Regions from separate parts of the Brenneria izadpanahii genome, predicted to be linked through region 1. Evidence: predicted binding sites of a transcription regulator. Region 1 holds the regulator's gene; the other holds the start of a gene.
The links. The regulator ArgR, encoded in region 1, controls arginine synthesis, uptake and breakdown. The targets are predictions, from matches to a motif close to ANTGAATAAAAATACANT.
Positions count from the first base shown of each region.

Region 2: argF (ornithine carbamoyltransferase) is a predicted target of ArgR. The motif match lies at 2,445-2,462, and genes of this name have one in related genera.

Region 1 covers NZ_CP050854.1:4,571,233-4,575,638, reverse strand. Annotated here, with positions in the region: gene rpsU (30S ribosomal protein S21) at 1-68, opposite strand, end outside; gene tsaD (tRNA (adenosine(37)-N6)-threonylcarbamoyltransferase complex transferase subunit TsaD) at 295-1,311, shown strand; gene argR (transcriptional regulator ArgR) at 1,356-1,826, opposite strand; gene mdh (malate dehydrogenase) at 2,297-3,238, shown strand; gene HC231_RS20375 (helix-turn-helix domain-containing protein) at 3,280-3,561, opposite strand; gene HC231_RS20370 (DNA-binding protein) at 3,748-4,134, shown strand; gene HC231_RS20365 (DNA-binding protein) at 4,403-4,406, shown strand, end outside.
Region 2 covers NZ_CP050854.1:4,754,906-4,759,311, reverse strand. Annotated here, with positions in the region: gene pyrB (aspartate carbamoyltransferase) at 1-339, opposite strand, end outside; gene HC231_RS21280 (hypothetical protein) at 342-689, opposite strand; gene HC231_RS21275 (NanQ anomerase/TabA/YiaL family protein) at 859-1,326, shown strand; gene argF (ornithine carbamoyltransferase) at 1,405-2,412, opposite strand; gene rraB (ribonuclease E inhibitor RraB) at 2,575-3,000, shown strand; gene HC231_RS21260 (GNAT family N-acetyltransferase) at 3,099-3,602, opposite strand; gene HC231_RS21255 (alpha/beta fold hydrolase) at 4,022-4,406, shown strand, end outside.

The DNA.
Region 1 (4,406 bases):
CAGGAACGCTTGAAGCGACGCAGAGCTACGTCGAACGGCTCGTTTTCACGTACTTTAATTACCGGCATGTGCCTCTCACCTCAATAAATTCGGTTTGCCGCTGGCCTTGTGCCAGCCTTTTCAAAATGGTGCGGAATTCTACTGCAAACAGGGGCCCCTTGTAAAGGGCTGGACGATCATAAAACACCCAACCTCCGCCAGCGCGGAAACCGGGGGGCTTATGGTAGACTATCCGCCGCATGAAGCAAGCTGCATTCAACCCCGGCTTGTACCGTAATTAAAGTAGGAACAGCAATGCGCGTATTGGGTATCGAAACATCCTGCGATGAAACCGGAATTGCCATTTATGACACTCAGGCCGGTTTGGTCGCCAATCAGTTGTACAGTCAGATAAAACTCCATGCCGATTACGGCGGTGTCGTTCCTGAACTGGCTTCCCGCGATCACGTTCGTAAAACCGTACCGTTGATCCAGGCTGCGCTGCGCGAAGCGAATTTAAAGGCCGGCGACATTGACGGCGTCGCCTATACATCCGGTCCGGGTCTGGTGGGCGCGTTATTGGTCGGGGCCACCGTCGGCCGGGCATTGGCGTTTGCCTGGAATGTTCCCGCCGTCGCGGTGCATCACATGGAGGGGCATCTATTAGCGCCCATGCTGGAAGACAATCCCCCCGAATTTCCTTTTGTCGCATTGCTGGTTTCCGGCGGGCATACGCAGCTAATCAGCGTAACCGGCATCGGCGAGTATCGGTTGCTTGGGGAGTCCATTGATGATGCGGCGGGCGAAGCGTTTGATAAAACGGCAAAATTACTGGGATTGGATTACCCCGGCGGACCGATGCTGTCAAAAATGGCTCAGACCGGGAACGCCGCGCGCTTTACTTTCCCGCGCCCCATGACCGATCGTCCCGGGCTGGATTTCAGTTTCTCCGGCCTGAAAACGTTTGCCGCCAATACGATCCGCAGCAATGGCGACGATGAACAGACGCGGGCGGATATTGCGCGCGCTTTCGAAGACGCCGTCGTGGATACGCTGGCGATTAAATGTCGCCGCGCGCTGGATGAAACCGGCTTCAAAAGGCTGGTGATGGCGGGGGGAGTAAGCGCTAACCGTACGCTGCGTCAACGTCTGGGCGAGATGATGGCAAACCGGGGGGGCTCGGTATTTTATGCCCGCCCCGAGTTTTGTACGGACAACGGCGCGATGATCGCCTATGCGGGGGCGATCCGCCTGCAACAGCAGGGGGAAACGCAGGATCTGGGCGTAACGGTGCGCCCGCGCTGGCCGTTGGCTGAATTACCTGCCATCTGAGCCGTTAATCAACCCGCATCGGGATAATGCGGGTTTTGTTTCCGTTAGAGCTCTTGTTCAAACAGCACCAGAATGACTTCATAGAGTTGTTTGACGCTGAATCCTCTGGCGGGAGTGGTGAAGATGGTGTCATCGCCGGCAATGGTGCCCAGTATGCCTTCCGACTTGCCCAGCGAGTCGAGCAGACGGGCAATTAGCTGGGCCGCGCCTGGACTGGTGTGGATAACCACGACGGCGTCATTGAAATCGACATCGCGCACCAGGTTTTTTAGCGGGCTGGTGGTGGTGGGCACTCCCAGCTCCGCCGGCAGGCAGTAGACCATTTCCATTTTTGCGTTGCGCGTACGTACGGCGCCAAACTTGGTCAACATGCGCGAGACTTTGGACTGATTGATGTTTTCAAATCCGTCGTCTTGCAAGGCTTGAACAATCTCGCTTTGAGAGCTGAATTTCTCTTCTTTCAGCAGCGCTTTGAACGCTTTAACTAAGTCTTCTTGTTTTGTTGAATTACGCATTCTGCACCGGATTTATCAGAGTTGTTTACTCCGTGATTATGCAGATTAATGAATTTTTATGCAACTGCGGTGCGTATATTATCGCCAGCCGCGACTTGTGGCCATTTGAAAAAACGATTAAAAAAGTTTGTGGGTCACCCGAGTCTGAAAAATGCGTCACACGTCACATAAAAGTGAATCAAATGTTATCAGAATGATGTTATTCATATATTGATGATTACTGTGTCGTAGCCCTCCTATTCATGGGCAATAAATGAGTGCTACGTTATTAACTCGAAGCCCACTAACTTTACTTACCTTTCTAATTAATAGCCGTTTATGATTTATTATTATGGACATAGGGTACGCCCGGTCTTTAAGTAGTATCCACTAACGGTAAGTGAATACGTTTTACTTTTTCTTCTTGTGTTAATTCTTCTATTAAATGAATTCGCGGCATTTTTGTACTTTACGATTATAAGGAGTTTAGGATGAAAGTTGCAGTTCTTGGTGCGGCAGGCGGCATTGGTCAGGCCCTTGCTCTCCTCCTCAAAACCCAGCTTCCTTCAGGTTCAGAATTATCTCTTTATGACATCGCGCCGGTGACGCCGGGGGTGGCTGTCGATCTGAGCCATATTCCTACCGCAGTAAAAACCAAAGGTTACTGTGGTCCTGATGCAACTCCAGCGCTGGTAGGGGCGGATATTGTGTTGATATCCGCCGGAGTAGCCCGTAAGCCGGGAATGGATCGTTCAGATCTGTTCAATGTTAATGCGGGTATCGTCCGTAATCTGGTCGAGCAAATCGCCAATACCAGCCCGCAGGCCTGTATCGGTATTATCACCAATCCAGTCAATACGACTGTCGCCATTGCGGCCGAGGTACTTAAAAAGGCCGGCGTATACGATAAAAATAAGCTATTCGGCGTGACCACGCTGGATATTATCCGTTCCAATACCTTCGTCGCCGAACTCAAAGGCAAACTGCCGGAAGATATCAACGTACCGGTTATCGGCGGGCACTCCGGCGTGACGATCCTCCCGCTGCTGTCGCAGGTGCCGGGGATCGGCTTCAGCGACCAGGAAGTCGCCGATTTGACCAAACGTATCCAGAATGCGGGTACGGAAGTCGTGGAAGCAAAAGCTGGCGGCGGGTCGGCAACTCTGTCAATGGGACAGGCTGCGGCGCGGTTCTGCCTGTCATTAACGCGCGCGTTGCTGGGTGACGACGGCGTTGTTGAATGTTCTTATGTCGAAAGCGATGGCCAATATGCCCGTTTCTTTGCGCAGCCGGTGCTGTTGGGTAAAAATGGCATCGTTGAACGTAAAGACATCGGCGTTTTAAGTGCGTTTGAACAAGAAGCGCTTAAAAATATGCTGGATACGCTTAATCAGGATATCGAATTAGGCGAGTCTTTCGTTAAGGGCCAATAAACGCTCCTGTTTTTACCATCACGAATTCAGAGCCGGAGATTTTATCTCCGGCTCTTCTTTTCATTGGGGCGGATAAGCTTTTTTCTGTCAATAAGCTCGTTGGTTTCCGGATCGTAGTAGCGGCTTGGCCAGATCTCTGATGGATGAACGCCCAGTGCATCGGCTATCAACCACTCCCCTTTAGGCCACGGACGTGAAAGCGCATTAGCCAGCGTTGATGAGCTTAACCCGGCAGCGCGGGATACCGCAGCCAGCGTTGTGCCTTTTTTGCGCAAAGCGGCAATGATATCAGCGGGATGCCAGTCATGTTTCCTTAAAGTCATAATCCTTCCCTTATTGCTATAAGACGACTGTTCATTAGTGGTATAAATAACGGATGTTAGTTATATGCCAAGCTAACATGACATGATTATTAGGAAATAATATAGCATCAATTTCCTATAAATTTCTCAAAAAAATTCCAATTAACCTCGTTTTTGTTAGGAATGGCACTATCAGGATGAAAAGCTATGAAAAAAGAGTGGTTTGCTACCAATGAACTGGTTGGCGTCGGCGGACTTCCTAAATCAAGGCAGGGATTAAATAAGCGCGCTCGTGAAGATGGTTGGGAGAAGCGCCGTCGTCGGGGGATTCAGGGGAGAGGCGTCGAGTATTCGATTCATAGTCTTCCCGACACGGTAAAAAAATTGTTATTACTTGAAAGCGACTCTCCGTCATATTCAGGGAAACAGCCCGCCACGCTGACTATCTGGATGCAGATTTATGATCAACTCTCTGAAACGGAAAGAGATAAACTGATCGCTCATATTCTGAGAGTTGGCGTGTCGACCACGCTAAGCCAGCTGGGAATTACGTCTGCGGATGAGAAGATCGATCCCGGCGTGACCGCCGAATAAGCACCATTTTGCCATCTGCTTATTTTGTCAGTAAAGATGGCAATACCCCCTTGTTTCTTCATTCCATTCCCATTCTTCCACAATACTCCCTCTCCCTTCATCCTTGAAATGTCCAGATGCCCTGGCATAAGGACAGTGATTTTTATGTGTTTTAATGGTATTTATAACGCGTAGACGTTAAAGGTTTGGGTAATAATAGTCTACTATATGGAAATTATTGGACGGAAATCGAAATCGCGTTTGCAACGTAGACAAGGGAGTGAAGGGTATGG
Region 2 (4,406 bases), 180 kb from region 1:
GGATGCCCCCTCCTGCGGATGACGCATAACGATCGCATCCACATACTGGCTGATGACCGAGATGGTATCGGCCAGCGTTTCGCCTTTTTTGCCCAGCGAGGTATTGCTGCTGTCGGCGAAGCCAACGACGGAGGCGCCCAGGCGATGCATCGCCGTTTCAAAAGACAGGCGCGTGCGCGTTGAGGCTTCGAAGAAACAGCTGGCGATGACTTTGTGTTTCAACAACTCGGGTTGGGGATTCGCTTTCAGACTGGCGGCAACCTGCAATGCCAGTTCCAGATCCTCTCGGCTGAGGTCGTTAATTGAAATGACATGTTTTTGATAAAGCGGATTGACCATTTTTATATTTTCTCCCAACGGTTAGACGCCAGATATACAGATATTCGCAACAAATGACAGGCAAAAAACTTCCAGGAGAAGTTTTTGACGCCGCATAGCGACGGCCTGAAGGGGGGCCGCCAGGGATGGCTGGCCACAAAAAAAAGCCCCTCAACGAGGGGCTTTTTTATCAACGATAGAACAAGCAACGGAAAGGAAAACGCCTGCCGGCTGCCGGACGGCAGTTGTGGTTGGTAACCATAAACAGCGGATTTTTTTATGCAGCAGCGCATGACTCCTCCCGGCAAATTGTCGGAAATTATACGCGCCGATGACGCTAATTCAAGCGGAAAACTTGGTTTTTTACGCATGGCAATCGATTGCGGGATGAATATCACTTGCGGCAGGAGAGGCTAGCGATTGATTGCAAAATATAAGGGACGACGTAAGTCATCTTTTCAGAATAACAGGCTGGCGAGCCTGCGGATTGAAGCGTATAAAGTCAGTTAAAACAGCATTTCATTTTAATCAGGGGTAATCATGATCACTGGCAATATCCATCATCTTGAGCTGGTTCCTTATCTGCCCGCGAAACTGCGTGAAGCGATTGAATACGTTAAGCAGAACATAACGGCGGATACGCCGCTGGGTAAGTATGATATTGATGGCAATAACGCGTTCGTACTGATTTCCAACGATAGCACCGAAGCGCTGGAAAAGCGCCGCGCCGAGTATCACGCAAAATACCTGGATATTCAGATTGTGCTGTCGGGCGTGGAAGGGATGACGTTCAGCAATCTTCCGGCGGGCGCCCCCGACGTTGACTGGCTGGCGGATAAAGATATCGCCTTTTTACCTTCAGGCGAGCAGGAAAAGCAGCTGGTAATGCAGGAAGGCGATTTTGTGGTCTTTTTCCCCGGAGATGTTCACAAGCCGCTGTGCGCGGTCGGCGAACCGGCCCACGTGCGCAAAGCCGTGGTGAAGATTGACGCGGCATTGGTGCGGTAATCCGTTTTCATCTCCGCCGACTCCGTTCGTCATTCCCGCCGGCGCGGGAATGACTGGAAGATGGCATCAACGGCCTGATTAATCCTGACTTAGCGTCGCCACCATCACCGCTTTGATGGTGTGCATCCGGTTTTCCGCCTGATCGAACACGATGCTGTGCGCGGATTCAAACACTTCATCCGTGACTTCCATTCCGCCATGCAGCCCATACTGTTCCGCCATCTGTTTGCCGAGCGTGGTTTGGTCATCATGAAACGCCGGCAGGCAATGCAGGAATTTCACCTGAGGATTACCGGTAGCGGCGATCATCGCCATGTTCACCTGATAAGGTTTCAGCAGGGCGATACGTTCCTGCCAGGCCTCTTTGGGTTCGCCCATGGAGACCCATACGTCGGTATAGATGTAGTCGACGCCGGCTACGCCTTCAGCAATATCTTCCGTCAGGGTGATGCCGCCGCCCGTTTGTTTGGCTGCGGCCTGGCATTCCGCCACCAGTCCTGCTTCCGGCCAGCAGGCTTTGGGCGCGACCAGACGTAAATCCAGACCGGTCAAGGCGGCAGCTTCCAGCATGGTGTTGCCCATATTGTTACGCGCGTCGCCCACGTAGGCCATCTTTATGTCTGACAGCGGCTTAGCCGGTGAATGCTCCTGCATCGTCAGCAAATCCGCCAGCAGCTGCGTCGGATGAAACTCATCCGTCAGGCCGTTCCAGACCGGGACGCCGGAATACTGCGCCAGCGTTTCAACAATCTGCTGACCGTAGCCGCGGTACTGAATGCCGTCGTACATTCTTCCCAAAACGCGCGCCGTATCCTTGATGGATTCTTTGTGGCCGATTTGGCTTCCGCTCGGCGCCAGGTAGGTCACCTGCGCCCCTTGGTCGTATGCAGCAACTTCGAAAGAGCAGCGAGTCCGGGTCGAATCTTTTTCGAAGATGAGTGCGATGTTCTTACCTTGCAGATGGCGGATCTCTTTTCCGCTTTTTTTATCGGCTTTCAGTTTCGCTGATAGGGCCAAAAGATTGGCGATTTCTACCGGCGTAAAATCCATTAATCTTAAAAAATGGCGCTTATAAAATGATTTCATAACGCATATCTCCACGCTGCTCATCCTCGATGTTTGAATTAAAATTCACTTTATATGTGTAATTATTCAATTTCAAGTGCCGGAGGCAAACTTTATGGTGGAGACGGTCGCAGGGCTGTGGGAGAATGATGAAATATTACGTCGGTTAATGAGGAATGAGGCATGGCAAACCGCGAATTGCTGGAAGAACAACGTGAAGAGACACGGCTGATCATCGAAGAATTGCTGGATGATGGCAGCGATCCGGATGCGCTCTATACCATTGAGCACCATTTCTCGGCCGAGAAGTTTGAGGTGCTGGAAAAAGTTGCGGTAGAGGCATTCAAACTGGGCTATGAAGTGACGGATGCGGAAGAGCTTGAGGTGGAAGACGGCATTTTACTGATGTGCTGCGACGCCATCAGCGAGGTGGCGCTGAACGCCGAATTGATCGACGCCCAGGTCGAACAGATGGTGACGCTGGCTGAACGCTATGGCGTGAATTACGACGGTTGGGGCACCTACTTTGAAGATCCCGATGGCGAAGCGGACGAAGAAGGAAGCGACGAAGACTTTTATGACGAAGATGACGACGGAAAACGTCATTAATTATTAAGTTCCCGCCTCCTTGGCCGTGACGGCGATAACCTCACGGCCTGCTTCGCCGCCTGCCTTTTACTCCGCTTTTTAGTGAAAAGGGATGCGGGCTACAACATTTTCAGCATGGTCACTTCACAATCGGTGTGACGGGTATTGCCCATGGCGTAGGGGATGTGTTCAAACCCTAATGACTGGTACAAACGGATGGCGCTGGTTAAATGACTGGTGGTTTCCAGATAGCAACGGCGAAAGCCGCGCTGGCGGGCAAAGTCCAGCGCCTGTAAGGCTAGCTGTCTGGCTAAGCCTTTGCCGCGCAGCACGGGTAAAAAATACATTTTTTGTAGTTCACACACATCTTCATCGCCGCCCACCAGCGGCGCGATGCCGCCGCCGCCTACGACTTCCCCCTGATATTCAAGTACCCAATAGGCGCTATCCGGCTGATTGTACAGCTCAAACAGACTGTCCAGATTGGGATCGGATACGGTGTAGCCTTTATCCGCCGTTAAATTGAACTCTGCGGAAACGCGGCGGATAACGCCGGCAATAGCGGCATTGTCTGGTGCCGTAATAGGACGAATAAAATAGTTGGCGGGAATGGCGGTTTTCATGGTCTTCGCTCTTGTTTTACGGTATTGAGAATCGAATCGCTATTGGCGGATTGTAATACCATTTAATCCCAAATTGATGCAATGGCCGATTACTGTTGTTGGGGGCAGGTTAACCATCGCGGATATTGGCGATGCGCTGGTAAACTGACGCGGGACGATTGTGAGCCGGCTGCGCGGCGTTGCATAAAATGGGGCGTTATATGTCAGGCTGTCGGCGCGGATGTTCGGACAAAAGAACGAGGTATGAATGTCAGAGATCTCATGCTATTACAAACTGGCTGTATAAAATTTTGTCATAAATAAAAATACCGGATAATAATAGTTTTTTCATTATTAGCGTGCTTACGTTATTGGGATTTTTCCTAAAAAACATTAACATCAGTGTTCTCATATTCCATGATTGCCAAAGAGTTGTTTTTATGGATAACCGTATAGTATCAGGGCTGATGGGTGTATTTCTGTTAATGGTATCACTCTTAACGCACGCAGAGGCTAATTTCCCGTCTCCCCAGGAGGCCGACTGGATTGTTCCCGAGTTCACGTTCAATAATGGAGAGAAACTTAAGAATCTCCGCATTCACTATTACACCATCGGCGATCGCAACAAACCCGCCGTTTTATTACTGCATGGAACCAATCAACCGATTAAAGCGTTATTAGCGAACGGTTTCGGCGGAGAGTTATTTGGTCCCGGCCAGGCGCTGGATAGCAGTAAATACTTTATTATTATGCCCGAAAGTATTGGGTCTGGAAAATCATCCAAACCATCCGATGGATTACGAATGAAATTCCCTCAATATGATT